2 regions of the Nonomuraea sp. NPDC003727 genome follow, and region 2 is predicted to be linked to the other one. Evidence: riboswitches for the same ligand, from Rfam matches in the RefSeq annotation. Region 2 holds a riboswitch; the other holds the start of a gene.
The links. A riboswitch is a leader RNA that binds a small molecule or an ion and turns the genes downstream of it on or off. The one in region 2 is predicted to bind S-adenosylmethionine.
Positions count from the first base shown of each region.

Region 1: another riboswitch for S-adenosylmethionine. It lies ahead of thrC (threonine synthase); the one in region 2 lies ahead of ACWDLG_RS20330 (aminotransferase class V-fold PLP-dependent enzyme).

Region 1 is NZ_JBSFNE010000003.1:573,437-588,690, forward strand. It holds gene ACWDLG_RS11400 (helicase-associated domain-containing protein) at 1-1,170, shown strand, start outside; gene ACWDLG_RS11405 (AMP-binding protein) at 1,231-2,694, shown strand; gene ACWDLG_RS11410 (hypothetical protein) at 2,752-3,168, shown strand; gene ACWDLG_RS11415 (DNA repair helicase XPB) at 3,220-4,866, shown strand; gene ACWDLG_RS11420 (hypothetical protein) at 5,063-5,365, opposite strand; gene ACWDLG_RS11425 (HelD family protein) at 5,471-7,474, shown strand; gene ACWDLG_RS11430 (hypothetical protein) at 7,503-7,715, opposite strand; gene groL (chaperonin GroEL) at 7,815-9,443, opposite strand; gene ACWDLG_RS11440 (cold-shock protein) at 9,859-10,059, opposite strand; gene ACWDLG_RS11445 (MoaD/ThiS family protein) at 10,472-10,747, opposite strand; gene thrC (threonine synthase) at 10,805-12,037, opposite strand; SAM riboswitch class I at 12,051-12,190, opposite strand; gene ACWDLG_RS11455 (RNA polymerase sigma factor) at 12,250-12,810, opposite strand; gene ACWDLG_RS11460 (alpha,alpha-trehalose-phosphate synthase (UDP-forming)) at 12,834-14,261, shown strand; gene ACWDLG_RS11465 (MFS transporter) at 14,266-15,254, shown strand, end outside.
Region 2 is NZ_JBSFNE010000007.1:343,094-358,347, reverse strand. It holds gene tilS (tRNA lysidine(34) synthetase TilS) at 158-1,156, shown strand; gene hpt (hypoxanthine phosphoribosyltransferase) at 1,167-1,721, shown strand; gene ftsH (ATP-dependent zinc metalloprotease FtsH) at 1,954-3,945, shown strand; gene folE (GTP cyclohydrolase I FolE) at 3,942-4,520, shown strand; gene folP (dihydropteroate synthase) at 4,709-5,551, shown strand; gene ACWDLG_RS20370 (nuclear transport factor 2 family protein) at 5,548-5,997, shown strand; gene folB (dihydroneopterin aldolase) at 5,987-6,352, shown strand; gene folK (2-amino-4-hydroxy-6-hydroxymethyldihydropteridine diphosphokinase) at 6,349-6,852, shown strand; gene ACWDLG_RS20355 (DUF3180 domain-containing protein) at 6,849-7,310, shown strand; gene ACWDLG_RS20350 (hypothetical protein) at 7,295-7,465, opposite strand; gene ACWDLG_RS20345 (acyltransferase family protein) at 7,462-8,544, opposite strand; gene ACWDLG_RS20340 (NADH-quinone oxidoreductase subunit D) at 8,541-9,686, opposite strand; gene ACWDLG_RS20335 (DoxX family protein) at 9,778-10,290, shown strand; gene ACWDLG_RS20330 (aminotransferase class V-fold PLP-dependent enzyme) at 10,337-11,593, opposite strand; SAM riboswitch class IV at 11,641-11,756, opposite strand; gene ACWDLG_RS20325 (TerC family protein) at 11,860-12,591, shown strand; gene ACWDLG_RS20320 (cytochrome P450) at 12,591-13,781, shown strand; gene ACWDLG_RS20315 (cation:proton antiporter) at 13,860-15,044, opposite strand; gene ACWDLG_RS20310 (cation:proton antiporter regulatory subunit) at 15,082-15,254, opposite strand, start outside.

The DNA.
Region 1 (15,254 bases), on a different contig from region 2:
GACCGGCTGCTCAACGCCCTCCACCCCGACCTGCGCCGCTCCTCGGCTCCCGAGGTACGGCAGGCCACGCTGCGCGTGCTCGGCGCCGCCCCCGGCCTCGCGCCGTCCCGCGAGTCCGTGCTGCGGCGCCTGGCATGGGAGCAGCCAAGGCGCCGGGGGCCGCTGCGGGAGCAGCTGACCGACTTCACGCTGCGCGAGGCCGAGCAGATCGGCTTCACCGGTCTCGGCGCCCTGTCCACGCACGGCCGGGCCGTGCTCACGGGCTCGCCGGAGGCGGCCGCCCTCCTCGCCCCGCTGCTGCCCGAACCGGTCGACCACGTCCTGCTCCAGGCCGACCTGACGGCCGTCGCCCCCGGCCCGCTCACCAGCGAGCTGGCGCGCTGGCTGACGCTCGCCGCCGACGTGGAGTCGACGGGCGGGGCGACCGTCTACCGGTTCGGCGAGTCGTCCATCAGGCGCGCGCTCGACGCGGGGCAGGGGGCCGACGAGCTGCTGTCCATGCTGACCCGCCACTCGGCCACGCCCGTGCCGCAGCCGCTGACCTACCTGGTGACCGACGTGGCGCGGCGGCACGGCCGGATGCGCGTCGGCACGGCCAGCGCCTACATCCGCAGCGACGACCCGTCCATGCTCGACCAGCTCATCGCCGACCGGCGGTCGGCGCCGCTGCGGCTGCGGCGGCTGGCGCCCACGGTCATCGCCTCGCGCACCTCCAGGGCCGCGCTGGTCGACTCGCTGCGGGCGATGGGGTTCGCGCCCGTCGCCGAGTCCCTGGAGGGCGACGTCATCGTCACCCAGCTCGAGGCCAGGCGCACAGAGGGGCTGCCGGTCGCCAGGGCGCACTCGTCGTTCAACGGGCTCGACCCCGACGTGGTGGCGGCCGCCGTCCGCGCCATGCGGGCCGGTGACGCCCGCCGCGCCCCGCTCGACGCGCCCGACGGGGCGATCCCCCGCGGGCCGGCCACCGCCACCATCTCGACGCTGCAGGACGCCATCCGCCAGGGCGTGCGGGTGTGGATCGGCTACCTCGACTCCCAGGGCAACGCGACCAGCCGCATCCTGGAGCCGGCGCGGATGGAGGGCGGGTACCTGACGGCCTACGACGAGACGCGGGCGGCGGTGCACCGCTTCGCCCTGCACCGCATCACCGGCGTCGCCCCCGTCACCTGAGGCCCGCCAGGCGCCACCGGCCGCTTGACTCCGTCTGGAGGGCGGATCACCGTGTTAGGCGTGACCAACCACACGCTGGGCCGCCTGGCGGAGGACTCGTGGGCCCGCTTCGACGACCACGACGCCGTCTTCTACGAGGGGTTCTGGCATCGCAGTCACACGCTCGCCGCGCGCGCCAGGCGCGTCACCGGCGGCCTGGTCGAGGCGGGCGTCCGTCCCGGTGACCGCGTGGTCGTGATGATGGCGACCAGCCCCGACGTCCCTGTCGTCTACCAGGCCGTGTGGGCGGCGGGCGCGGTGGTGACCCCCGTGGTGTTCCTGGTCGGCGCGCAGGAGCTGCGGCACATCGTCACCGACAGCGGCGCCGTGGCGATCGTGACCTCGCCCGAGCTGCTGGACACGGTGGAGGCGGCCGAGCCGGCGGTGCCGGTGTTCGTGGACGCCGAGAGGCTGGCCGGCGGCGCCGAGCACGGGCCGCTCGCCAGGGATCCGGGCGACCTGGCCGCCGTGATGTACACGGGCGGCACCACCGGCAGGGCCAAGGGCGTGATGCTCAGCCACGGCGGCCTGTGGCAGGTCGCGAAGGACGCCTTCGACCTGGCCTACCAGCCGGGCCTCACCCGGGCGATCGTGCCGGTCCCGCTGTCCCACGCCTACGGCCTGATCGTCTCGATCGCGGGCATGCACGCCAGGGAGCCGCAGCAGACGGTTCTCATGCGATGGTTCGACCCCAAGGTGTTCCTGCGGCTGGCGGCCGAGCAGCGCGTGCAGTACGGCACCGTCGTCCCCTCGATGCTGCAGATGCTGCTCGCCGAGCCGCTCGAGGACACCGCGCTGCCCGATCTGCGCCATCTCACCTGTGGCGCGGCCCCGCTGAGCCGCGCGGTGCTGGAGGAGTTCGAGCGCCGGGTGCCCCGCGTGCGGATCCTGGAGGGGTACGGCCTGACGGAGACGAGCGCCGTCACCACCTTCAACCCGCCGGGCAGGCGCAAGCCGGGCAGCGTCGGCCTGCCTCTCCCCGGCTACACGATCAGGATCAGGGACGACGACGGGGAGGAGGTGGAGGCGGGCGACATCGGCGAGATCTGCGTCGCCGGCGAGTCGCTGATGCTCGGCTACTGGGGCGGCCTCGACTCCCCGGTCGTCGACGGCGAGCTGCGCACGGGCGACGTCGGCTGCCTCGACGACGACGGCTACCTGTACGTCGTGGACCGGAAGAAGGACCTCGTCATCAGGGGCGGCTTCAACGTCTTCCCCCGCGACGTGGAGGACGCGCTGAACGCCCATCCGTCGGTCGCCATATCGGGTGTGGTGGGCCGTCCCGACCCCGTGCACGGCGAGGAGGTCGTGGCCTTCGTCCAGCTGGTGCCGGGCGCCACGGCCACCGCGGAGGAGCTGATCGCGTGGGCGAGGGAGCGCGTCGGCAGGGTGAAGTACCCCCGCGAGATCCATTTCACCGACCACGTTCCCATGACCAGTGTGCTGAAACTTGACCGGAAAGCCTTGCGTGCCCGTCTACCCTGAATGTCACTACATTTCGTGATATCTGTTGACCTTGCCGGTGAGCGAGAAGGTGACACAGTGAGCAGCGGTTACGACAGTTCGGGCGAGCAGGGTCCCTACGGCCAGGAGCAGCCCTACGGCCAGCAGCAGCCGTACGGCTCGCCCTACAACAGCCAGCAGAACCCCTACGGCCCGCCGTACGGCCAGCAGCCCGGCTACGGTTACGGCTACCCGCCGCCCCAGCAGGGCCCGCGCACGCACGCGATCGTGGCGCTCGTCATCAGCATCGTGCTCGCGCTCAGCTGCTACATCACCCCCGGCGGCATCGCCGGCGCGATCATGTCGGGCATCGCGCTCGGACAGGTCGACACCATGCCCGACAAGGCACGCAACCTGCTCAAATGGACATGGATCAGCATCGGCATCAACGTCGCGCTGGTCGTCGTGGGATTCGGCGTGATCATCGCGCTGGGAGTATCCGGGAACCTGGACTAACCGCCGGTCTCCGGGTGTTGGATATGCGGTAGCCGTACCGACCCCGGAGAGATGCCTGTGAACGACGGCCCACTGATCGTGCAATCCGACAAGACCCTGCTGCTCGAGGTCGACCACGAGCGGGCCGACGAGTGTCGCAAGGCCATCGCGCCGTTCGCCGAGTTGGAGCGCGCGCCCGAGCACGTCCACACCTACCGCGTCACCCCGCTGGCCCTGTGGAACGCGCGGGCCGCCGGCCACGACGCCGAGCAGGTCGTCGACGCCCTCATCGGGTTCAGCCGCTATCCGGTGCCCCACGCGCTGCTGGTCGACGTGGCCGAGACGATGGCCCGCTACGGCAGGCTGCGCCTGGAGAAGGACCCCGCCCACGGCCTGGTGCTGGCCTCGACCGACCGCGCGGTCCTCGAGGAGGTGCTGCGCTCGAAGAAGATCCAGCCGATGCTGGGCGAGCGCATCGGCCAGGACTCGGTCGCCGTCCACCCGAGCGAGCGCGGCAACATCAAGCAGGCGCTGCTCAAGCTCGGCTGGCCGGCCGAGGACCTGGCCGGCTACGTCGACGGCGAGAGCCACCCGATCAAGCTGCGGCAGGACGGCTGGGCGCTGCGCCCCTACCAGCAGGAGGCCGCCGACGCGTTCTGGCACGGCGGCTCGGGCGTGGTCGTGCTGCCCTGCGGCGCCGGCAAGACGATCGTCGGCGCGGCCGCGATGGCCCACGCCGAGGCCACGACGCTGATCCTGGTCACCAACACCGTCTCGGCCCACCAGTGGAAGCAGGAGCTGCTGCGGCGCACCTCGCTGACCGAGGACGAGATCGGCGAGTACTCCGGCAGCAAGAAGGAGATCCGCCCGGTCACCATCGCCACCTACCAGGTGATGACGACCAGGCGGAAGGGCGTCTACGCCCACCTGGAGCTGTTCGACGCGCGCGACTGGGGCCTGATCGTCTACGACGAGGTGCACCTGCTGCCGGCGCCGATCTTCAGGATGACCGCCGACCTTCAGGCCCGGCGCCGCGTCGGGCTCACCGCGACGCTGGTGCGCGAGGACGGCAGGGAGGGCGACGTGTTCTCCCTCATCGGCCCCAAGCGCTACGACGCGCCGTGGAAGGAGATGGAGAACCAGGGCTGGATCGCGCCCGCCGACTGCGTCGAGGTCCGGGTCACACTGTCGGACGAGGAACGCCTGGCCTACGCGATGGCGGAGGCCGAGGAGCGTTACCGGTTCGCCGCGACCACGCCGTCCAAGACGCGGGTGACCGAGGCGCTGGTCCGCCGCCACCTCGGCGAGCAGGTGCTGGTCATCGGCCAGTACATCGACCAGCTCGACGAGCTCGCCGAGCACCTCGGCGCGCCGGTCATCAAGGGCGAGACGCCGATCAAGGAGCGGGAGCGGCTGTTCCAGGCCTTCCGCGACAAGGAGCTCCAGGTGCTGGTGGTCTCCAAGGTGGCCAACTTCTCCATCGACCTGCCGGAGGCGGCCGTCGCCATCCAGGTGTCGGGCACCTTCGGGTCACGGCAGGAGGAGGCGCAGCGGCTCGGCAGGGTGCTGCGGCCGAAGGCCGACGGCGGCGGCGCGCGCTTCTACACGGTGGTCAGCCGCGACACGGTCGACCAGGAGTTCGCCGCGCATCGCCAGCGCTTCCTGGCCGAGCAGGGCTACGCCTACCAGATCATCGACGCCGACGACGTCCACCAGTAAAGGTCTCCACCAGTGAAAAGGCTCGCGCGATGACCGTCGCGCGAGCCGTCCACACCTGGAGCTAGGTCCACGAAACCCCGCGGGCCTTCAACATCGGGCCACCCCCTCACCGGCGACTGCTATCGCGATGCGACATACCCCCATGATCCGTCGAATCCACCGCAGATGCCCGGATTTTTCGGTTTTTGGGGAGGGATTACCGGGCCAGCATCCCGCCGACGAAGAGCACACCCTCGGCGACCACCCAGGCGAGCAGCGCGCCGCCGATCAGTACGGCGAAACGCGCGGGGAACAGCCACGCGCCGACGGTCATGACCGCCGCGACCACCGCGAACAGCCCCGACAGCATCGAGGCGCTGTCGAGACGGTCGGCACACGCCGCGGAGGTCTCACCGTCGGTGCAGAACGCCTCCAGCCCCCACCCGGCATACACCGACAATCCCCACAACGCCGCCAGCAGGAGGCTGGCGACCGTCGGAATGACTGGGGAGATCCTCACGCTGCCTCCTGATTAATCGATTGGAAGCTCCCGAGCCCGGGGGTAAGCTCAACGGTTCGCTGCCTTGTCTACCACCTCCGTTATCGAATGGGGAGGCGCTTTCGCATGCCCGGAAACCAGTTGGCTCCCGACATACCCACCGACGTGCTCGCCGCCGAGCGCGCCCATCTGGCCGAGTCCCGCGCGGCGCTGCGAGCGATGCGCGAGCACGCCCAGTCGCTGTCCGCCGACGCGGCGGGCGACTGGGTCTCGCAGCAGATCCTGCAGTCCCTGCTCGACCAGCGCGTCGCGGCGCTCGCCGACCATCCGGACACCCCCCTGTTCTTCGGCAGGCTCGACCGGGAGGACCACGACGACCTCCCCGGCGTCATCTACGTCGGCCGCCGCCACGTCCACGACGGCACCAGCCGCCCCCTGGTGATCGACTGGCGCGCCCCCGTCTCGGGCGCCTTCTACCAGGCCAGCCCCGCCGACCCGATGGGCGTCGTACGGCGCCGCCGCTTCGGCTACCACGGCGGCGACCTGACCGCCTTCGAGGACGAGCACCTCGAAGACGGCGCCGAGCTCGGCACCTCGAAGATCCTCACCGAGGAGATCGAGCGCCCGCGCACCGGCCCCATGCGCGACATCGTGGCCACCATCCAGCCCGACCAGGACGAGATCGTCCGCGCCGCGCTGACCCAGACCGTCTGCGTCCAGGGTGCCCCCGGCACCGGCAAGACCGCCGTCGGCCTGCACCGGGCCGCCTACCTGCTGTTCACCCACCGCGAGAAGCTCGGCAGGGCCGGCGTCATGATCGTCGGCCCGAACAAGGCCTTCCTGTCCTACATCTCCTCGGTGCTGCCCGCCCTCGGCGAGGTCAAGGTCGACCAGACCACGGTCGCCGAGCTCCTCGGCGACCACGACACCCCCGAAGACCCGCTCGTGGCCGCCGTCAAGGGCGACGCCCGCATGGCCAAGGTGCTCGAGCGCGCGCTCTGGCTGCACATCGTCAAGCCCACCGAGGGCCTCGTCTACACCAGGGGCGCCTACCGCTTCCGCGTCGCCGACCACGAGGTGCGCGAGATGGTGGCCTCGCTGCGCGGCACCACCAGGTACGGCCCCGGCCGCGCCGCCCTCGCCCAGCGGCTGGCACACCAGGTGCTGGTGCGCATGGAGCAGCGCGGCGACTCCCCCGACGACAGGGTCCAGGACGCGGTGGCCCGCTCCAAGCCGGTCAAGCAGCTGGTCGAGGCGGTATGGCCCAAGGTGACGCCCGCCCAGGTGCTCTTCCGCCTGCTCTCGGACGCCGACTTCCTGGCCGCCGCCGCGCGCTCCGACCTGACGGCCGAGGAGCAGCGGACACTGCTGTGGGGCAAGCCGTACCGGTCGTGGAAGTCGGCCAGGTGGTCGGCCGCCGACGCCGCGCTGCTCGACGAGCTCGCCGACCTCGTCGAACGCACCCCCTCCCTCGGCCATCTGGTCGTCGACGAGGCGCAGGACCTGTCGGAGATGCAGCTGCGGGCGCTCGGGCGGCGCTGCCGTACGGGATCGGCCACGGTCCTCGGCGACCTCGCCCAGGGCACCACGCCGTGGTCGACCCGTTCGTGGAGCACCGTGCTGCGACACCTCGGCCAGGACTCCGGCGAGGTCACCGAGCTCACCCTCGGCTTCCGCGTGCCCCGCGAGGTGCTCGACTACGCCGCCCGGTTGCTGCCCTCCATCGCCCCCGACCTGGCCGCCCCCCGCTCCCTCCGCCCCGGCCAGGGCTCGCTGACGGTACGGCAGAGCGGCGAGGTGGTCGAAGCCGTCCGTGACGCGCTCGCCAAGGAGGGCTCGATCGGCGTCATCGTCCCGGACGCCATGGCCGAGGCGGTGTCGCGCTCCCTCGACGGCGTCCCGCACGCCCTGCTCGGGCCCGACTCGACCGAGGAGCACCGGCTCCTGGTCATCCCCGCCACGCTGGCCAAGGGCCTGGAGTACGACCACGTCATCGTCGTGGAGCCGGCGGACATCGTCGAGGCCGAGCCACGCGGTCTGGCCCGGCTGTACGTGGTGCTCACCCGCGCGGTCACCTCGCTGACGGTGCTGCACGCCAAGCCGCTCCCGGCGCAGCTCGCCACCGCCTGACGCGCCACCCGACCAGCCCCGGCCGCCCTCACGCCCTCTCCGCCACGTCCCGGAGAGGGCACCCTGAGGACTCGCGGAACGCCTCAGCAGGCGATGAGCCGCACCCGGTCACCACACAGGCGTCGACATGATCGGGCATCTGGCGGGCCACCGCTTCGGCCACATAGCCGGAGACGTTGTCGGTGAGCTTCTTCAGTTCGGCCATCTGCTCCGACGGCAGGGTGACGGTGATACGAGTCATGTCGTCCACGTAGTCAGCATGCTGAAAAGCATGCACCTACGCATGCGAAAAGGGGCGCCACCCGCGAACGGGTGCCGCCCCTTTCAGCTTGGGCAGGACTTAGAAGTCCATGTCCCCGCCGCCGGGCATGCCCGCCGGAGCAGCCGGGGTCTTCTCCGGCTTCTCGGCGATGACCGCCTCGGTGGTCAGGAACAGCGCCGCGATGGAAGCGGCGTTCTGCAGCGCCGACCGCGTCACCTTGGCCGGGTCGAGGATGCCCGCCTCGAACATGTTGACGTACTCGCCGGACGCGGCGTTGAGGCCCTCACCCGGGGTGAGGTTGCGCACGCGCTCGACCACGACGCCGCCCTCGAGGCCGGCGTTGACCGCGATCTGCTTCAGCGGCTCCTCCAGCGCCTTGCGGACGATCGCCGCACCGGTGGCCTCGTCACCCTGGAGCTCGAGCTTGTCGAACGCCTTGGTGCCGGCCTGCAGCAGGGCCACGCCACCGCCGGGGACGATGCCCTCCTCGACGGCCGCCTTCGCGTTGCGGACGGCGTCCTCGATGCGGTGCTTGCGCTCCTTGAGCTCGACCTCGGTCGCGGCACCGGCCTTGATGACGGCGACACCACCGGCGAGCTTGGCCAGGCGCTCCTGGAGCTTCTCGCGGTCGTAGTCGGAGTCGGTGCGCTCGATCTCGGCGCGGATCTCGTTGACCCGGCCGGCGATCTGCTCGGGGTCACCGGCGCCGTCGACGATGGTGGTCTCGTCCTTGGTGACGACGACCTTGCGGGCGCGGCCGAGCAGGTCGAGGGTGGCGGACTCGAGCTTGAGGCCGACCTCCTCGGAGACGACCTGGCCACCGGTCAGGGTGGCGATGTCGCCCAGCATGGCCTTGCGGCGGTCACCGAAGCCGGGAGCCTTGACGGCGACCGACTTGAACAGGCCGCGGATCTTGTTGACGACCAGGGTGGCCAGGGCCTCGCCCTCGATGTCCTCAGCGATGATCAGCAGCGGCTTGCCGGCCTGCACGACCTTGTCGAGCAGCGGCAGCAGGTCCTTGTTGGCCGAGACCTTGGAGTTGACGATGAGGATGTAGGGGTCCTCGAGGACCGCCTCCATGCGCTCGGGGTCGGTCACGAAGTAACCGGAGACGTAGCCCTTGTCGAAGCGCATACCCTCGGTGAGCTCGAGCTCGAGGCCGAAGGTGTTGCTCTCCTCGACGGTGATGACGCCTTCCTTGCCGACCTTGTCCATCGCCTCGGCGATGAGGTTGCCGATCTCGGCGTCGCCGGCGGAGATGGAGGCGGTGGAGGCGATCTGCTCCTTGGTCTCCACGTCCTTGGCCAGCTTGGAGAGCTCCTCGCTGACGCGCTCGACGGCGGCCTCGATGCCCTTCTTCAGGGACATCGGGTTGGCGCCGGCGGCGACGTTGCGCAGGCCCTCGCGTACCAGCGCCTGGGCGAGCACGGTGGCGGTGGTGGTGCCGTCACCCGCGACGTCGTCCGTCTTCTTGGCGACTTCCTTGACCAGCTCGGCGCCGATCTTCTCCCACGGGTCCTCGAGCTCGATCTCCTTGGCGATGGAGACACCATCGTTGGTGATCGTGGGAGCGCCCCACTTCTTCTCCAGCACGACGTTGCGGCCCTTGGGGCCGAGGGTCACCTTGACGGCGTCGGCGAGCTGGTTCATACCGCGCTCGAGACCGCGCCGGGCGTCCTCGTCAAACGCGATCATCTTGGCTGCCATAAGGCTAGACCTCCCAGATGCAGGGTGGCTTGCAGCGGACCGAGCCGACGCCCGCGACGGCATGGGCCCGACTCCATTCGGCGGACCCCATCGTCTCGATCCCAGTGTCTGGCACTCTCATAACCAGAGTGCCAACGAACTGTTTAGCACTCTACCCTGCCGAGTGCAAGCGAGGCGCGCTTTCGCCCAGGTCAACCCCGCACGCGGGTCGTCGCGGAGAACGCTTCGCGATCATCGCCGCTTTCGTCACGCGGCCACGCGGAGCCGTCCGCCCCCTGCCCCATGGCTCCAGAGTACGACGGGCAGGCCCGATCGGCTGACGCGGACCGGACCTGCCCGGATCGACGAAAAGGACATGACAGATCCGCACGGACTGCGCCGCCGTGTGAGCTGCCGGTGCCTTGATGGTTCTGGTTCAGACAGTCCTGACGGATTCCGCCTGGGGACCCTTCTGGCCCTGGGTTATCTCGAACTCGACCCGCTGGCCCTGCTCGAGTGCCCGATAGCCGTCCATCAAGATCGCTGAGTAATGGACGAATACATCCTTACCACCGTCTACCGCGATGAAGCCGTAGCCCTTGTCCGCGTTGAACCACTTGACGGTGCCCTGCGCCACTTCCGACTCCTCTTACTGGGCTCCGGACCCCGCCCATTCACTCGCGGGATCCGCGATCGCCACGACTTATGGGGAAATCAGCCGGACGATCGCCCTCGACCATACCTGTGGCATGCCGTAGAACAACAGAGTCAATCGCCAAACTCGTTCTCGGTGTTCGTGACGGGCATTCTTGTAGTGGCCTAAAGGTTAGTCAAATATTCCATCTTCCGATGAAGAAACCCTCTCACCTGGCATGGACAACCTGCGACTTTCGGCCAGGACACCGCCACGGAAGGGTGTCCGCGCCGCCACACCGGGCCACTCCCGAGTCAGGGCCCGCGATTGCCGCCACACCACTCAGAAAACGGTCAAAAGTCACGAAAACGCCCGCGAGGCAATCCTCGCGGGCGTCCGTGAAGCCGGAATACGGTCAGCCGCCGGCCACGGCCGGGATGATGGAGATCTGCACTCCCTCGGGAGTGGCGCTCTCGAGGCCGTCGACAAAACGGACGTCCTCTTCGCCGACATAAACGTTGACAAAACGGCGAATCTTGCCCGATTCATCCAAAATGCGCGCGCCGATACCCGGGTAGTCGGCGTCGAGCTTCTGCAGCACCTCGCGAAGGGTGGCACCCTCGCCGCTCACCTCGGAGCTGCCGCCGGTGTACGTGCGCAGAATGGTGGGGATCCGCACCGAAACGCTCATGACTAGTACCTTTCCTTTCAGACAGCCCAGACAGCCCAGACAGCCCAGACAGACAGCTCAGACAGCCGCGCGGAACGCGTCGAGGGACGGCCTGATCACGGCCGTGGGCGTGGCGTCGTCCGCGATCGCGTCGAGCGTCTTGAGCCCGTCACCGGTGTTGAGCACCACGGTGGTCAGCGCGGGGTCGAGCTGACCCGTCTCGACGAGCTTCTTCAGCACGCCCACCGTCACGCCGCCCGCGGTCTCGGCGAAGACGCCCTCCGTGGAGGCCAGCAGCTTGATGGCCGACACCACCTCGGCGTCGGTGACGTCCTCGACGGCCCCGCCGGTACGGCGCGCGATGTCGAGCACGTACGGCCCGTCGGCCGGGTTGCCGATGGCCAGCGACTTGGCGATGGTGTCCGGCTTGACCGGCTGGACCACGTCGTGGCCCGCCTTGAAGGCCGTGGACACCGGCGAGCAGCCGAGCGCCTGGGCCCCGAAGATCTTGTAAGGGGTGTCCTCGACCAGGCCGAGGGCGATCAGCTCCTTGAAGCCCTTGTCGATCTTGGTGAGCTGCGACCCGGAGGCCACCGGGATGACGATCTGGTCGGGCAGCCGCCACCCGAGCTGCTCGGCGATCTCGTAGGCCAGGGTCTTGGAGCCCTCGGCGTAGTAGGGCCGCAGGTTGACGTTGACGAAGCCCCACTTGTCGCCGAGCGGGTCGCCGATGAGCTCGGAGCAGAAGCGGTTGACCTCGTCGTAGGTGCCCTGGATGCCGACCAGCTTGCCGCCGAAGACCCGGGCCATGGCGATCTTCGCCTGCTCCAGGTCCGCGGGGATGAAGACGCACGCCTCGAACCCGGCCCTGGCGGCGGCCGCGGTCACCGCGCCCGCCAGGTTGCCGGTGGAGGAGCACGACAGCGTGTGGAAGCCGAAGTTGCGCGCCGCCTCGACGGCGATGGCGACCACCCGGTCCTTGAAGGAGTGGGTGGGGTTGCCCGAGTCGTCCTTCACGTACAGGTCGCGCAGGCCCAGGACCTTGCCGAGGTTGGTGGCCTGGACGAGCTTCGTCCAGCCGGGGTTCATGTTCTGCTTGCCGGCCACGTCGACGGGGACCGGCAGCAGCGAGCGGTAGCGCCAGATGTTCGCGGGTCCTGCCTCGATGTCGGCGCGGGAGACCGACCCGAAGGAGTAGGCCACCTCGAGCGGGCCGAAACACTCCAGACACGCGAAGCTGGGGCCGAGGTCGTAGCGTGCGCCGCACTCGCGGCAGGACAGAGCGACAGCAGGACCGAAGTCAAGCGACATGAAGCGAGGCCTTCCCTCATCTTCGTCTGCGACCACCCTGGCCACAGACCGGAATTGGCACCTGTCCCGGCCGGCCTCGTCACTTCACGAGCTCAGTCCGGGAGGGTTGCCGGGGCTTCGCAGGGCCGGTCCCTCCACCCCTCTGGATGAGCAATATGGAGTTATGCGAATCACCATACCCGGCCATGCTCACGACATGACCGACCGTCTCACTAACTGAGACGATACGTATCACCCAGGGCGGCCTGGACGTACTTGCGCGCCTGGTGGATCCGCGACTTGGCGGTGCCGAGCGGGATGCCGAGCTGCTCGGCCACCTCGTTGTAGTCGAGCTGGACGATGTCGCGCAGCACCAGCGCCTGCGCCAGGTCGGGCTTGTCGGCCTCCAGCGCCTCCATGGCGTCGAGCAGGTCGAGCCGCGAACCCGCGATGACGCTCACCCGGCGCACGTCGGGCTTCTGGACGGGCAGTTCGTCCGAGGTCTGCTCGGCGGCCCTGCGCTTCAGCGACCGGTAGGTGGTGCGCGCGCAGTTGGCCGTCACGATGTGCAGCCAGGTGCTGAACCTGGCCCTGCCCTCGAAACGCCCGATGTTGCGGGCCACCGCGAGCAGGGTGTCCTGGCACGCCTCCTCGGCGTCCTGGTGGTAGGGCAGGATGCGGGCGCAGTGGCGCAGCACGTCGGGCTCGATCCGCTTCAGGAGCTCGCCAAGCGCGCGATGGTCGCCGCCCGCGGCGGAACGGGCCAGTTCCTCGGTTAGCTCATCTAGGGCCATAGCGAGATCCTATGTTCGGGGTCATGGTGGATGTTGTGAACAGCGTTCTTGTGGCTTCCAACCGTGGGCCTGTCTCCTTCACCCTCTCCGACGACGGCGAGCTGACCATGAAGCGTGGCGGCGGCGGCCTGGTGTCGGGGCTTTCCGGAGCCGTCAGGGACGAGGGCGTGCTCTGGGTGTGCGCCGCGCTGTCCGACGGCGACCGCAGCGCCGTACGGCTGGCTCCCGGCGGCCGACTCGACCATGCCGGCTATGACACCGGCAAGCTGCGCATGCTGGACATCCCGCCCGCCACCTTCCACCGCGCGTACAACGCGGTGGCCAACTCGACCCTCTGGTTCGTCAACCACCTGCTGTACGACACCCCCAACGCCCCCCACTTCGGCACGAGGTTCACCCGGGAGTGGGACTCCTACCGCGACTACAACGGCGCGTTCGCGATGGCGCTGGCCGAGGAGGCGAGTCACGGGGCCAAGGTGATGGTGCAGGACTACCACCTGACGCTCACCCCCGCGATGCTCCGCGCCGAGCGGCCCGACCTGCGCATCGCCCATTTCAGCCACACGCCGTGGGCGCCGCCGGAGTACTTCTCGCTGCTGCCCGACGACGTCGGGCGCGAGGTGCTCGAGGGCATCCTCGGCGCCGACCACGCCGGATTCCTGACCGAGCGATGGGCCGAGGCGTTCATGGACTGCTGCAGGAGCCTGCTGGGCGCCAAGGTCACCGACCGGTCGGTCACCCACGACGGCCGCACCACCCGCATCGGCGTGCACGGTCTCGGCGTCGACGGCGAGTCGCTGTGGAGGCGGGCCTGCGAGCCCGACGTCGAGTCGCACATGGCCGCGCTGCGCGAGCAGGTCGGCGACCGGCGGCTGATCGTCCGCATCGACCGCACGGAGCTGTCGAAGAACATCGTCCGCGGCCTGCTGGCCTACAGGGAGTTCCTGGACGCCCACCCCGAGTGGCACGGACGGGTGGTGCATCTCGCCTTCGCCTACCCATCCCGCCACGACCTGCCTGAATACCGCGAATACACTGCCGCTGTGCAACGCTGCGCCAAGGAGATCGAGGACGAGTACGCCACCGAGGACTGGGACCCCCTGATCCTCAACGTCAACGACGACTACCCCCGCTCGCTGGCCGCCTACCGGCTCGCCGACGTGCTGCTGGTCAACCCCATCCGCGACGGCATGAACCTGGTCGCCAAGGAGGGCCCCATCCTGTCCCCGCGCTGCGCGCTGGTGCTCTCACGCGAGGCGGGCGCCGCCGCCGAGCTCGGCGCGCACGCGCTCGTGATCAACCCCTACGACGTCTGCGAGACCGCCGAGGCACTGCGCGCGGGCCTGGAGATGCCGGAGGAGGAGCGGGTACGGCGCGGCGCGCGGCTCAAGGCCGCCGCCACCGCGCTGCCACCGCGACGATGGCTCGGCGAACAACTTGCCTGCCTCTGACCGCTTGACCAGAGACCGGATCACCTGGCTCGTCTACCTCCAGCTCGCCGTCTTCGCGACGTTCATGTACGGCCTCAGCGCCGCCCTGCCCCTGCTGCGCGCCGACCTCGGTGTCTACGCCACGGTCGGCGCCCTGCACGGCACCGCCATGGCCGCCGCCACCATCGCGGCGGGGGCGGCGATCCCCCTCCTCACCCGCAGGTACGGCAGGCGCACCACGGTCTGGATCGGCCTGGCGGGCATGAACGCGGGCGTCGTCACCGTCGTGGCGGTCCCCGCGCTACCCGGCACCCTCACGGGCTTCGCGCTGGCGGGCGGCTTCGGCTCGGTCATGCTCTACACCGCGATGGCCGTCCTCAGCGACCATCAGGGGCCGACCGGCCCGGCGGCCATCAGCGAGGCCAACGCGATCGCCGTCGTCGTCGGCATGGCGGCCACCCTGCTGGTCAGCCTGGCGGCGCAGTCGGTCCTCGGCTGGCGGGCGGCCCTGCTGCTCACCCCGCTCCTGTCCGGGCTGCTGGCGCTCACCATGGGCGGGACCAGGCTGGGGGCGGCGCAGGAGCGCACGGCCAGGGTCACCGGCCGGCCCAACTGGCGCTTCCACGTGGCCTGCGCGGTGCTGTTCTGCTGCGTGGCCATCGAGTTCTCCTTCAACCTGTTCGGCGCCGAGCTGCTGGCCGGCCGTACGGGGCTGAGCGCGGCGACCGCGGCCACGGGGCTGACCGCCTTCATCGGCGGCCTCGCGGCCGGCAGGTTCGCGGGCGCGCGGCTGGCGCTGCTGCTGCCGTCCGCGACCCTGCTGGTGTGCGCGCTGGCCGTGACCGGAGCCGGCTGGCTGCTGTTCTGGCTCGGCACCAGGCCGCTCGTGGCCTACACCGGCCTGGTGATCAGCGGTCTGGGCGCCGCCATGCACTTCCCGCTGGCGATGGCCGGGGTGATCGCCGCCTCCGGCGACCGCCCCGGTCTGGCCGCGGCGGCCGCCCCCGTCTGGGC
Region 2 (15,254 bases):
CGGTCCGGCTGGACGCGGACGGTCCGGAGAGCCGGCCAGGCGCAGGGACGATTCCGGCGGTCTGGCCGGACGCGGGAACGTTCCCCGATGTTGCCAGGCGCGGGCGTCGCGGGGACCGTCCGGCTGAGCGGGGCCCGAGGGGCGGGAGAATGGCGCCATGGGCCCACATCCGGCCGTCGCCGACGTACGGCGAGCCGTCCGCGAGGCGCTGGCCGACCTCGTCCCCGGCGACCTGGTGCTGGCCGCCTGCAGCGGCGGCGCCGACTCGCTCGCGCTGGCCGCCGCCCTGGCCTTCGTTGCGCCCAGGGCGAACATCCGCGCCGGTCTCCTGACCGTCGACCACCAGCTCCAGGACGGCTCGGCCGACCGGGCGGTGAAGGTCGCCGAGACGGCGAGGGGGTGGGGCCTGGACCCGGTCGAGGTCCTCACCGTCAGCGTCGGTACGGCGGGCGGCCCCGAGGCGGCCGCCCGCGACGCCCGCTACCAGGCGCTCGCCGCGGCGGCCGACCGGCTGGGAGCCGTGACGGTCCTGCTCGCCCACACCCGTGACGACCAGGCGGAGACCGTCCTGCTCGGCCTGGCCAGGGGCAGCGGACCACGATCGCTGTCGGGGATGGCGGAGCGCGCGGGCCGCTACCGCAGGCCGTTCCTCCGGCTCGGCAGGGACACCACCGAGGCCGCCTGCGCGGCGCTGGGTCTCGACGTGTGGGACGACCCGCACAACACCGACACCCGCTACACCAGGGTGAAGGTGCGCACCAGGGTGCTGCCGGTGCTGGAGGGGGAGCTGGGGCCAGGCGTCGCCCAGGCGCTCGCGCGGACCGCCGATCTGGCGAGGGACGACGCCGACGCCCTCGACGAATGGGCCGCGAGGGCCTTCGACGATTGCGCTCTAAGCGATATCGGGGGGGTTGTGACGCTTGCCGTACCGGGGCTCGACGGTCTTCCGGCCGCCGTGCGGCGGCGCGTGCTGCGGCGCGCGGCGATCGCCGCGGGCTCGCCCTCGGGAGCGCTGTCGGCGGGCCACGTGATGGCCGTGGAACGGCTGATCACGGCATGGCGAGGGCAGGGAAGGGCCGACCTACCCGGGGGAGTTGGTGTGGTTCGGCGGTATGGCACCCTTGTGTTCGCCCCCGCGCAAGAGAACCAAGCGTAAGGACACCCAGGTGGACGCAGCCGACATGGGCAAGGACCTCGAGAGGGTCCTCATCTCCGAAGACGAGCTCCAGGCCAAGATCGGCGAACTGGCGGCTCGGATCGACGCAGACTACTCAGGCAAGGACCTGCTGCTCGTCGGCGTGCTGAAGGGCGCGGTGATGGTGGTGGCCGACCTGGCCCGGGCCCTGCACCTGCCGGTCCAGACCGACTGGATGGCGGTGTCCTCCTACGGCGCCGGCACCAAGTCGTCGGGCGTGGTGCGGATCCTGAAGGACCTCGACACCGACATCACCAACCGCCACGTGCTGATCGTCGAGGACATCATCGACTCCGGCCTCACGCTGAGCTGGCTGCTCGACAACCTGAAGTCGCGCAACCCCGCCTCGCTGGAGATCTGCGCGGCACTGCGCAAGCCCGACGCGGTCAAGGTGCCGATCGAGGTCAAGTACATCGGCTTCGACATCCCGAACGAGTTCGTCATCGGCTACGGGCTCGACTACGCGGAGCGTTACCGCAACCTCCCCTTCATCGGGACGCTCGCGCCGCACGTCTACAACAGCTGACAGCCGACGAATGGCGGGGAACATCGAGCGGCCTGACGTACGTTGGTAGGGCAAGGCCGGTGGAGCGGGCAGTGACCCTGCGCCTCCCCCGGTGTACCTTCTGACACCGAGGGGGTGACCCCGTGTCGCCCTCGGGTAGTCAGTAGGAGCGGTGTCGGATGCCGCAGCCCCGGATCGTCGGGGTTCAAGGCCTTGGTCAGGAAGGGACGGGCCCGCAGGGGTTCCGCATCGGATGGATCTCAAGCGATTTACACGTGGGCCACTGCTGTGGATCCTGGGCATCGTCGTGCTGCTCCTGCTTGTCACCACGATGTGGAGCGGTGACGGCAACTTCAAGACAGCCGACACGTCCACGGTGCTCAAGCAGATCCGCGACGGCAACGTTTCCAACGCGAAGGTCGTCGACAAGGACCAGCGTATCGAGCTGACGCTCAACACCCCGGTCAAGATCGGCGACGTCTCCACCAACCGCATCCAGTCGAGCTGGGTGGCGGGGCAGGGTGTGCAGCTCGTCGACGAGCTCGAGAAGCAGGACCAGGCCGGCAAGCTCAAGAACGGCTTCAACGTCGAGGTGCCGCAGGAGAACTTCCTGATCGGCCTGCTCGTCAGCTTCCTGCCGATCGTCATCATCGTCCTCATCTTCCTGTTCATCATGAACCAGATGCAGGGCGGCGGCAGCCGGGTGATGAACTTCGGCAAGTCGAAGGCGAAGCTGATCACCAAGGACACCCCCAAGACGACGTTCGCCGATGTCGCCGGCGCGGACGAGGCCATCGAGGAGCTGCAGGAGATCAAGGAGTTCCTGCAGGCCCCGGCCAAGTTCCAGGCCATCGGCGCCAAGATCCCCAAGGGCGTGCTGCTGTACGGCCCGCCCGGCACCGGCAAGACCCTGCTCGCCCGCGCGGTCGCGGGTGAGGCGGGCGTGCCGTTCTACTCCATCTCCGGCTCCGACTTCGTCGAGATGTTCGTGGGTGTCGGCGCCAGCCGCGTGCGTGACCTGTTCGAGCAGGCCAAGGCCAACGCGCCGGCGATCATCTTCATCGACGAGATCGACGCCGTCGGCCGCCACCGCGGCGCCGGCCTCGGCGGCGGTCACGACGAGCGCGAGCAGACGCTGAACCAGCTGCTCGTCGAGATGGACGGCTTCGACGTCAAGGGCGGCGTGATCCTCATCGCCGCGACCAACCGGCCCGACATCCTCGACCCGGCGCTGCTGCGTCCCGGCCGGTTCGACCGGCAGGTCACCGTCGACCGTCCCGACCTGGAGGGCCGCAAGGGCATCCTCAAGGTCCACGGCCGCGGCAAGCCGTTCGCGCCCGAGGTCGACCTCGACGTCATCGCCCGCCGTACGCCCGGCTTCACCGGTGCCGACCTGGCCAACGTGATCAACGAGGCGGCGCTGCTCACCGCGCGCGCCGACCAGAAGCTGATCACCATGGACACCCTCGAGGAGTCCATCGACCGCGTCATGGCCGGCCCCGAGCGCAAGACGCGGGTGATGTCGGACAAGGAGAAGAAGATGATCGCCTACCACGAGGGCGGTCACGCGCTCGTGGCGCACGCGTTGCCCAACAGCGACCCCGTGCACAAGATCACGATCCTCTCCCGCGGCCGCGCGCTCGGCTACACCATGACCCTGCCGATGGAGGACAAGTTCCTCGCCACGCGGTCGGAGATGATGGACCAGCTCGCGATGCTGCTCGGCGGTCGCGCGGCGGAGGAGCTCGTCTTCCACGAGCCCACCACCGGCGCCTCCAACGACATCGAGAAGGCCACCGCCGTCGCCCGCCGCATGGTCACCGAGTACGGCATGAGCGAGCAGCTCGGCGCCCGCAAGTTCGGCACCGGCCAGGCCGAGGTCTTCCTGGGCCGCGAGATGGGCCACGAGCGCGACTACTCCGAGAAGATCGCCTCCACGATCGACGAGGAGGTGCGCCGGATGATCGAGACGGCGCACGACCAGGCGTGGGACATCCTCGTGGAGTACCGCGACGTCCTCGACAACCTGGTGCTGGAGCTCATGGAGAAGGAGACCCTCTCCCGCGAGCAGGTGCTCCAGATCTTCTCGCCCGTCGTCGTCAAGGAGCACCGCCCGTCCTACGCGGGCTACGGCAAGCGGCTCCCCTCGGACCGCCCGCCGGTGCTGACGCCGAAGGAGCAGTCCGGAAACGGCGCACTGACCGCGCGCGCCGACAACGCCCTCCCCTCTGGTGAGGGTGCGTGAAGCCGCGCGAGGTCGATCACGCCCGGATCGAGAAGGCCGTCCGGGAGATCCTGTACGCCATCGGCGAGGATCCGGACCGTGACGGCCTGCTCGACACCCCCGCCAGGGTGGCCCGCGCGTACGCCGAACAGTTCTCGGGGCTGCACCAGCGCCCCGAGGACGTGCTGAACAAGGTGTTCGACGTCGACCACGACGAGATGGTGCTGGTGCGCGACATCGAGGTGTACTCCACGTGCGAGCACCACCTCGTCCCCTTCTACGGGCTGGCGCACGTCGGCTACATCCCCAACGACAAGGGGCAGGTCACCGGGCTGTCGAAGCTGGCCCGGCTGGTCGACGTCTTCGCCAGGCGCCCGCAGGTTCAGGAGCGCATGACCTCGCAGATCGCCGACGCGCTCATGCGGGTGCTGGAGCCGCGCGGCGTGATCGTGGTGATGGAGTGCGAGCACCTGTGCATGACCATGCGCGGGGTCCGCAAGCCGGGCGCGAAGACCATGACCTCCGCGGTCAGGGGCGACTTCCGCACCAGCGAGAAGACCCGCGCCGAGGCGATGGCCCTCATCCTGGGTCGCTGACCCTTCCTCCGGTACGGCACGCCCGGACAGGCGCCACCCTTCGCGGTCGGCGCCTGTCCATCCAGGAACCGCGGTCGTCACGGGAGCATGTCACGCCATAGCCGTACACGGGGGTGAGACAGATCGTTATCCACAAAGGGGAGACCCGGCGGGGAGACGACACGAGTGATGCACCTAGGCTTGGTGACATGAAGATGGGGCTGCCAGTCGAGGAGCGCTGCCTCGTCATGGGTGTGGTCAACGTGACGCCCGACTCCTTCTCCGACGGCGGCCAGTGGTTCGACGAGCACGCCGCCGTCCGCCACGGCCTCGAGCTGGTCGAGGAGGGCGCCGACCTGGTCGACGTCGGTGGCGAGTCCACCCGGCCCGGTGCGGCGCGGGTGTCGCAGGAGGAGGAGCTGGCCAGGGTCGTCCCCGTGATCCGCGCTCTGACGGCCGAGGGCGTCACGGTGAGTGTCGACACGATGCGGGCCGAGGTGGCGAGGGCGGCGGTCGAGGCCGGTGCCGCGCTCGTCAACGACGTCAGCGGCGGTCTGGCCGACCCCGACATGCCGCGGGTGGTGGCCGCGACGGGCGTGCCGTACGTGGTGATGCACTGGCGGGGCCACAGCCACGACATGGACAGCAGGGCGGTCTACTCCGACGTGGTCGCCGAGGTGCGCGAGGAACTGGAAAAGCGGGTCGCGCTGGTGCTGGCGGAGGGTGTCTCCGAGAGTCAGATCGTGCTGGATCCCGGGCTGGGGTTCGCGAAGACCGCCGAGCACAACTGGGCGCTGCTGGCCGGCATCGGCGAGCTGGCCGAGCTGGGCTTCCCGCTGCTGATCGGGGCGTCGCGCAAGAGGTTCCTCGGCAGGCTGCTGGCCGATCCCGACGGCACTCCCCGCCCGTTCGAGCGCTCCGACGCCGCCACGACCGCGGTCACGGCGCTGGCCGCGCAGGCGGGCGCCTGGTGCGTACGGGTGCACGACGTGGCTCCGAACGCCGACGCCGTCCGCGTGGCGGCCGCCTGGACCCGAGGGAGCGGCCGATGAGCGTCGACATCGCCGCGATCGAGACGGTCAACCAGGCCTTCTACACCGCCATCGAGGACGCCGACCTCGACAAGATGACCGAGATCTGGGCCGAGGACACCGCCGACGGCCAGGTGTCGTGCGTGCATCCAGGCTGGTCGATGCTGTCGGGCCGGGCCGAGGTGCTGCGGTCGTGGGCGCTCATCATGGCCAACACGACCTACATCCAGTTCGTGCTCACCGACGTGCAGACGACCGTGCTCGGCGACGTGGCGATCCTGACCTGCGTGGAGAACATCCTGACGGTGGGCGAGGAGGGCGAGGCCAGCTTCGCCGCCGGCAAGGTGGTGGCCAGCAACGTCTACGTCAGGTCGGGCAGGGGCTGGCGGCTGTGGATGCACCACGGCTCGCCGGTGCTGCAGAGCGACGAGGAGGACGAGGAGGAGGAAGCCGAACGTGACCGCTGACCGGATCACCCTCAGAGGGCTGCGCGCGCGGGGCCGCCACGGGGTGTTGCCCGCCGAACGCGAGCTCGGGCAGGAGTTCGTGATCGACGCCACGCTGTTCCTCGACACCGGGCCCGCCGCCGACACCGACGACGTCACGCGCACCGTCCACTACGGCGAGCTGGCCCAGGCGCTGACGAAGATCGTCGAGGGGGAGCCGGTCAACCTGATCGAGACGCTCGCCGCCCGGCTGGCCGAGCACTGCCTGGCCGACGACACCGTGCAGGCGGCCGAGATCACCGTGCACAAGCCTGCGGCCCCGATCCCGCTGCCCTTCGACGACGTGGCCGTCACGATCCTGCGGAGCCGTGCATGAAAGTGGTCCTCGCCCTGGGAAGCAACCTGGGGAGCCGGTTCCAGACGCTTCAGGGCGCGATCGACTCGCTGTTCGACGCGCCGGGGCTGCGCTTCGTCGCGGTCTCACCGGTCTACGAGACCGATCCCGTCGGCGGCCCCGACGACCAGAAGCCCTACCTCAACGCCGTCGTCATCGCCGAGTCCAAGCTCACCCCCGAGACGCTGCTGGACCGGGCGCAGAGCATCGAGAACGCCTTCGGCAGGGTCAGGGCCGAACGCTGGGGCCCGCGCACGCTCGACGTCGACATCATCGCCGCGGGCGACGTGGTCTCCGACGACCCCGAGCTGACGCTGCCGCACCCGCGCGCCCACGAGCGGGCCTTCGTCCTGGTGCCGTGGGTGGAGGCCGACCCCTCGGCGGTGATGCCGGGCCGCGGCCCGGTCGCCGACCTGCTGAAGGGGCTCGACCAGTCAGGCGTGCGGCTGCGCCAGGACCTCAAGCTGCAGGGGCCGGATTGAAGCCCACTCGCCCCGCCGTCCTGGTAGGCGTGCTGGTCGTCGTCGCCCTGCTGTCGTGGCTGTTCGTCAGGCAGTTCTACGCCGATCTGCCGCTGGTGCCGTGGACGGCGATCCCGACCGTCCTGCTGCTGGCCGTCGGCGAGTTCTACAGCGGCTGGATGACGCGTGCGCGCATCGCCCGCAAGCCCGACACCAAACCGGTCGAGCCGCTGGCGGTGGCCCGGCTGGCGGCGCTGGGGAAGGCCTCGGCGTACGCGGGCGCGGTCTTCGCGGGCGTCTTCGCCGGGTTCTCGCTGACGACGGTCCAGCTGCTGACCAGGGAGACCCCGCGGGTGGAGTTCTTCGTCGCCACGGGGTCGTTCCTGGCGTTCGTGGTGCTCATCGTCGCGGGCCTCTACCTGGAGAACTCCTGCCGCGTCCCGAAGGATCCGCAGGACGAGCTTCAAAGGCCGAGATAGCGCGCGACGGCGTCCTCGACCTCGGCCATCTCGTCGCGGCCGAGGTAAGAGACGGGTGCACCGGGGATGAAGGTGATGTCCACGCTCCGGATCCGGTCGACGAGGAAGCAGGTCATCGTGCCGCAGAGCTCGATCCGCGGACGTTGTGCGCTCACGAGGGGGCCGGGGTGCGGTCCGCTCGGCCGCGGCGGGAGAAGAGGTAGATGACCGGGAGCGTGCACAGCAGCGGGCCGATGATGGCGAACGGCCGCTCCAGCCACCACATGAGGTTGGGCCGCGGGTCGGCCGACGGGAAGCCGAACAGCGCCCACCACGCCCCCAGCGCGATGGCCATCCCAGTGGTGTGGAACAGGAACAGCGGCAGCGCGAACCTGTTGATGGTGTCGTTGACCCGCTTCCAGGCGGGCCGCTCCAGCACCCGCTCCATCGTCGGCCGCAGCACCTCGACCAGGCCGATCTGGAAGATGAGCAGCGCCACGATGACGAAGGTCGGCGGGGCCATGTTCGACAGCTTGTCGCCCGGCACGCCGACCATGCTGCCGGGGTACAGGCCCGAGTAGACGAGGCCGAACAGGCCGAACAGGCCGGTCCACAGGACGGCGACGTCGTAGCGGCGGGGCAGGGCGACGATCCTGTCGTAGAAGAAGCCCGCCTGGTGGGCCAGGCCCCACACCAGGATCATGTTGAGCCAGCCGACCCACTCGACCTGGTAGCGCAGCCGTACGACGTCGACGACCAGGGCGGCGCCGCCCAGCCAGATGAGGGTGAGCACGTCGTAGCGGCGGTGCAGCCACAGCGCGACGGGCAGCAGCGCGATCAGCATCAGGTAGACGATGAGGAACCACAGCGGGCTGAGCACCAGCAGCACCACCCGCCACATCCACGGCACGTCGAACAGCGCCGTCACGACCGCGCCGACGGCGATCCAGGCGCCGGACAGGGTCAGCGCGGGGATGGCCAGGGCCTTGATACGCCGCCAGACGAAGGCGCCGATGCCCGTTCCGCGCTCGCAGGCCCGGCGCCACGACAGCAGGTGGACGTGGCCGCCGACGTAGAAGAACAGCGGCAGCACCTGGAACAGCCAGGTCAGCATCCACAGCCCCGAGGTGAAGCCGAGCGGGCTGGTGGGTGACGGCCCCTCGGGTGTCCAGACGAGGATGGTGAAGGCCCAGTGCCAGACGACAACGGTGATCAGACTGACCGCGCGGAGCCAGTCGACGTATCTGTCCCTCACTTGTCGATGTCACCCACCACGAAGAACATCGAGCCGAGGATCGCGACCATGTCGGCGACCAGGTGGCCCGGCAGCATCTCGCGCAGCACCTGGATGTTGTTGAAGGAGGCCGAGCGCAGCTTCATCCGCCACGGCGTCTTGTCGCCCTTGGAGACCAGGTAGTAGCCGTTGACGCCGAGCGGGTTCTCCGTCCAGGCGTAGGTGTGGCCCTCCGGCACCTTCAGCACCTTGGGCAGGCGCTGGTTGATCGGCCCGGGCGGCAGCGAGCGCAGCCGCTCGACGCAGGCGTCGGCCAGGTCGAGCGAGACCTTGAGCTGGTCGATGAGGACCTCGAAGCGGGCGTGGCAGTCGCCGGCCGTACGGGTGACGACCTTGACGGGCAGTTCGTCGTAGGCGAGGTACGGCTGGTCGCGCCGCAGGTCGACGTCGACCCCGGAGGCCCTGGCGATGGGGCCGGTCACGCCGTACTGCATGATCGTGTCGCGGTCGAGGACGCCGACGCCCTTGGTGCGGGCCAGGAAGATCTCGTTGCCGAGGATGAGGTTCTCGATGTCGGGCACCTTGGCGCGGGTGGCGGCGACGACCGAGGTGACGCGGTCGAGCCAGCCCGCAGGCAGTTCCTCCTTGAGGCCGCCGACGCGGTTGAACATGTAGTGCATCCGGCCGCCGGAGATCTCCTCCATGACGCCCTGGATGCGCTCACGCTCGGTGAAGGCGTAGAAGATCGGGGTGATCGCGCCGAGTTCGAGCGGATAGGAGCCGAGGAACATCAGGTGCGACAGGACCCTGTTCAGCTCGGCCAGCAGCGTGCGCGCCCACACGGCGCGGACCGGGACCTCCATGCCGAGCATGCGTTCGGCGGCGATCACCACGCCGAGCTCGTTGGCGAAGCCCGACAGCCAGTCGTGCCGGTTGGCCAGCATGATGATCTGCCGGTAGTCGCGGACCTCGAACAGCTTCTCCGCGCCTCTGTGCATGTAGCCGATGATGGGTTCGGCCGTGGCGATGCGCTCGCCGTCGAGGGTGAGGCGGAGCCGGAGAACACCGTGCGTCGAGGGGTGCTGGGGGCCGATGTTGAGGATCATGTCCTCCGTGGCCAGCTCCTTGGCGCCCGCTCCGATCCCGACCACGCGTTCTTCCATACAGTCATGCTGCCACTGGCGGTGGTGGTGATCCAGTCAAGGTATGGTCTGTTCGCGCATTTTGCCAGGTGATATGGGGACAAAAGGGCCCATGAAAGGAGTGGGTTTCGACCTGGCCGCGCTGGTCGCCCGCGTGGCGATCGGCGTGATCTTCATCGCCCACGGATGGCAGAAGTGGCAGGGCGGGCTCGACGCCGTCACGCGGATGTTCGCCCAGCAGGGCGTCCCGCTGCCGACGGCCGCCGCCACCTTCGCCACCGTCGCCGAACTGGTCGGCGGCGCCTGCCTCGTCCTCGGCCTGATGGTGCGCGTGGCGGCGCTCGCCCTGGTCGCCGACATGGCAGGCGCCCTGGTGTTCGTGCACGCCGGCAGGGGCGTCTTCGTGTCGGCGGGCGGATGGGAGCTGGTCGCCGCCCTCGGCTCGGCCTGCCTCCTGCTGGTGGCGCTCGGCGGGGGGCGCGTCGGGATCGACGCCCTGTTCGCCCGCGGCGCCCGGCGCAGAGCCGCGGGTCGCGCCGCCGAGCGCGAAATCGAGCGCCCCATGGACATCTTCGACGAGCCGGAGAGCGACGACGTGCCACCCGACGCGCCCAACCGGTCCTAGGCGAGCCGGAGAGCGGCGACGTGCCACCCGGCACGCCCAACCGGTCCTAGCGGCGGGACACCAGGTCGTGCAGGGCGGCGACCAGGCGGTCGACGTGTTCCTCGGTCGTGCCGATGCCGATCGAGGCCCGTACGGCCGAGGCGGTGTCGTCCTCGCAACCCCCGTCGGTCGCATCCAGCAGGTGCCGCACGAACGGGTGGGCGCAGAACTTCCCGTCACGCACGCCGATGCCGTACTCGGTGGACAGCGCCTCGGCGACCTCCCTGGCCGTGTAGCCGTCGACGACGAACGACACGATGCCGACCCGCGGGTGGTCCGGCCCCCACAGCGACAGCTCACGCACACCCTCGACCGCGGCCAGGCCCGCGCGCAGCCGGGCGATCAGCCGCTCCTCCTCGCGCACCAGCGGCGTCCAGCCCGTCGCGGTGAGGGCGTCGCACGCCGCGGCCAGCGCGATCGCGCCCAGCACGTTCGGGGTGCCCGCCTCGTGCCTCGGCTCGGCGTCCTCGTGCCACTCGGCGCTCCCCTCGTCGAGGGCGCTCACGGACTTCACCGCGCCGCCCCCCTTGAGGTACGGCTCGGCGCCCGACAGCCAGTCGCGCCGCCCGACCAGCACGCCCGCACCGAACGGCGCGTAGAGCTTGTGCCCGGAGAAGGCGACGTAGTCGAGGTCGAGCGCGGTCAGGTTGAGCTTGCGGTGGGGGACGAGCTGGGCGGCGTCGACCAGGACGCGGGCGCCGTGCCGGTGGGCGACGTGCGCGAGGGCGGCGATCGGCCACAGCTCGCCCGTCACGTTGGAGGCGGCGGTCACCACCAGCAGCTTGGGGCCGTCGATCGCGGCGAGCGCGTCGTCGGCCTGCCGTACGGCCTCGCCGGGGAAGGCGGGCGGCGCGAGGCGGACGACCCGCTGCCACGGCAGGAGGGAGGCGTGGTGCTCGGTGTCGAAGACCACGACGGTGGTGCCCTCGGGCAGGCACCTGGCCAGCAGGTTGGTGGCGTCGGTGGTGTTGCGGGTGAAGACCACGGCGTCGTCGGTGCGGGCGCCGACGAAGGCGCGCACGGTGTGGCGCGCCTGCTCGTAGCGGGCGGTGGTGAGCTGGGAGGCGTAGCCCGCGCCGCGGTGGACGCTGGAGTAGGCCGGGAGCGCGGCGGTCACCGCCGCGCTGACCGGCTCCAGACACGGCGCGCTGGCGGCGTAGTCCAGGTTGGCGTAGGAGACCAGGCGGCCACCCTTGACGGGCACCTGGAGGTCCTCGCCCAGCACCTTCACCTGAACGGGGTCGACGATCGTCGCGACGGACACGGCACAGCCCTCCTGGGGTCATCGGACCCCTGGCCGTGGCGTGTCGGAGCCCGCGCTTGCCCGCCACACTTCGTGACGGACCAGGTCTTCACCCGGGGCACCCCGCCGCGGACGCGAGGGTTGCCGGCCAGCGAGCCGGGGCTTGGCGCTGGCACTCATGACCTACGCCGGAACTATAACCGACCCGGACCCGCATTTCGCAAGCCGCGAACTATTGGGGCGACCGGCTCGTTGGGGATGAGAACAGCGAACCAAGGAGGTATGAGATGTTGGACTGGGTGGCAGACCCACAGATCTGGATCGGGTTCTTCACCCTGGTCGCCCTGGAGATAGTCCTGGGCATCGACAACATCATCTTCATCTCGATCCTGGCCGGGAAGCTGCCGCCCGAGCAGCGCGACAGGGCCAGGGTCCTCGGCCTGGCCGCCGCGCTCGTCTCGCGTCTGCTGCTGCTGCTCGGTCTGTCCTGGGTGGTGCGACTGACCGAGCCGCTCTTCAGCGTGCTGGGGCAGGAGATCTCGGGAAGGGATCTGATCCTCATCCTCGGCGGTCTGTTCCTGCTGGCCAAGAGCGCGCTGGAGATCGGCCACAGCATGGAGCCGCAGGAGCAGGGCGGCAAGGAGCGGAAGGTCACCTCCTTCACCTCGGTCATCCTGCAGATCATGGTGCTCGACATCGTGTTCTCGCTGGACTCGGTCATCACCGCGGTCGGCATGGTGGACGAGCTGGCCGTCATGGTCGCGGCGGTGATCGTCTCGGTGCTGGTGATGCTGTTCGCCTCCGGGCCCATCAGCAGGTTCGTGGACAAGCACCCGAGCATCAAGATGCTGGCGCTGGCGTTCCTGGTGCTGATCGGCGTCGTGCTTCTCGCCGAGGGCTTCGACCAGCACATCCCGAAGGGTTACATCTACTTCGCGATGGCCTTCTCGGTGATCGTCGAGATGCTCAACATCAGGATGCGGAGCAGGCACGCGAAAGCCGAATCTAATATGCAATAGTGCGATTTGATCCTTGGAATCCGGATTTTGTAGCTTCGCCGTACGCGGCCTACGAGGAGCTGCGGCGGGACGCGCCGGTCAGCTTCTTCGAGCCCACGGGACAGTGGCTGATCGCCAGGCACGCGGACGTCAACGCGCTGCTCAGGGATCGCCGCCTCGGCCGGTCCTACCTGCACCTGGCCACCCACGAGGAGTTCGGCCGCGAGCCCGAACCGGAGTTCCAGGAACCGTTCTGGCGGGTGGTCAGGGCGGGCATGCTCGACGTCGAGCCGCCCGTCCACACCCGCCTGCGCCGCCTGGTCTCCAAGGCGTTCACCCCTCGCATGGTCGAGTCGATGCGGCCCAGGGTCCGTGCGATCGTCGACGGTCTGGTCGACGACTTCGTCGAGAAGGGCGGCGGCGACCTGATCGCCGAGGTGGCCGAGCCGCTGCCGGTCACCGTCATCGCCGAGATGCTCGGCGTCCCCGAGGGCGACCGGCACCTGCTGCGGCCCTGGTCGGCCGACATCTGCGGCATGTACGAGCTGAACCCGTCGCCGGAGGCCCAGCACACGGCCGTCAGGGCGGCGGCGGAGTTCTCCGACTACCTCAAGGACCTGGCCCGCGTCCGCACGGCCGACCCGGGCGATGACCTGGTCAGCGCGCTCGCCCAGATCGAGGAGCTGACCGAGGACGAGCTGGTCGGCACCTGCGTGCTGCTGCTCAACGCGGGCCACGAGGCGACCGTGAACGTCACGGGCAACGGCTGGTGGTCGCTGTTCCGCAACCCGGCCGAGCTGGCCCGGCTGCGCGACGACCTCTCGCTGGTGCCCACGGCGATCGAGGAGCTGATGCGCTACGACACCCCGCTGCAGATGTTCGAGCGCTGGGTGCTGGAGGACATCGAGGTCGGCGGCGTGGCCATCCCGAAGGGCGTCGAGGTGGCCCTGCTGTTCGGCTCGGCCAACCGCGACCCGGAGGTCTTCGCCGACCCCGACCGGCTCGACGTCGGCAGGGTGGACAACCCGCACATCTCCTTCGGCGCCGGCATCCACTTCTGCCTGGGCGCGCCGCTGGCCAGGATCGAGCTGGTGGAGTCCTTCGGCGCCCTCCTGAAGAGGGCGCCGAAGATGGAGCTGACGAGCGAGCCCGTCTGGAACCCCGGCTACATCATCCGAGGGCTCCGCTCCGTGGACGTTTCCTGCGGGTGAGCGAGGCGGGACCTCTCATGGCCCCGGCGAATCGTGGCCGCGACGAATCCTGGCCCCACGAATCGTGGCTCCGGCGAATCATGGCCCCGATGAGGGCGGCCGGGTGAGAAGCGGCTCGGCCAGCCTGGCGGCCAGCGGGCCGAAGGCCGCGAGGATCAGCACGTAGGTGGCGGCGAGAGGGCCGAGATCGGGATGGACTCCCGCCGCCACCGCCAGGCCCGCGATGACGATGTTGAACTCGCCGTGCGGCACCAGCGCGATGCCCGCGCGCATCTGGCCCGCCCTGGCGATGCCCGCCCGGCGCGCGGCGTAGGCGCCGGTCAGCAGTTTGGTGACGATGCTGACCGCGGCGAGCAGCAGGGCCAGCAGCGCCACCGGCGGAATCTTGGTGGGGTCGGTCTGCAGGCCGAAGAAGACGAAGAACACGGCGGCGAACAGGTCGCGCAGCGGCATCAGCAGCGCTCTGGCCTCGTGCGCCAGCTCGCCCGACAGGGCGATGCCGACGAGGAAGGCGCCGACGGCCGCCGACACCTGCAGCTGCTGGGCGACGCCGGCCACCAGCAGGGCCAGGCCTAGGACCTTCAGCAGCAGCACCTCGTTGTTGGGGCTGGAGACGAACGCCTCGATGAACCTGCCGTAGCGCAGCGCGATCAGCAGGACGACGGAGACCGTGGTCAGCGCGATGCCCAGGGAGATCGTCCCCGTCAGCAGCGAGACGCCTGCCAGCATCGCGGTGAGCAGCGGCAGGTAGACGGCCATCGCCAGGTCCTCGAAGACCAGCAGCGACAGCACGACGGGCGTCTCGCGGTTACCGATCCACCCCAGATCGGACAGCACCTTCGCGGTGATGCCCGAGGAGGTGGCGTAGGTGACGCCCGCCATGGCGACCGCGGCCACGGGCCCCCACCCCAGCAGCAGCGCGGCTATCGCGCCGGGGGCGGCGTTGAGGACCATGTCGACCAGGCCCGCTCTGGCGTTGCCGCGCAGGCTGGAGACCAGCTCGCTCGCGTTGTACTCCAGTCCGAGCGTGAGCAGCAGAAGCACGACGCCGATCTCGGCGCCGATGGCGATGAACTCCTCGCTGGTGGCCAGCGGCAGGATGCCGCCCTGCCCGAAGGCGAGTCCGGCGAGGAGGTAAAGGGGAATGGCGGAGATGCCGGCCCGCAGCGCCAGGGCGCCGAGGACGCCGAGGGCCAGGATGATCCCACCGAGTTCGAGGAAGACTATGCCGGTGTCGTGCACGTCGACGGCGAGTACCTGCATCAGGGCGTTACCGCCGCGGGGGTGAGGGGCAGGCGCATCAGCCGTCCGTGAGGATGTCGGCGGCGGTGGCGGTCGTCTCGGCGTCGCCGACGATGACCACCACGTCTCCGGCGGTGAACCTGAAGTCGGGGGTGGGGCTCGCGAAGACCTGCGCCCCGCGCACCACGGCCACGACGGAGGCGCCGGTGCGGGTGCGGATGCGAGCGTCGC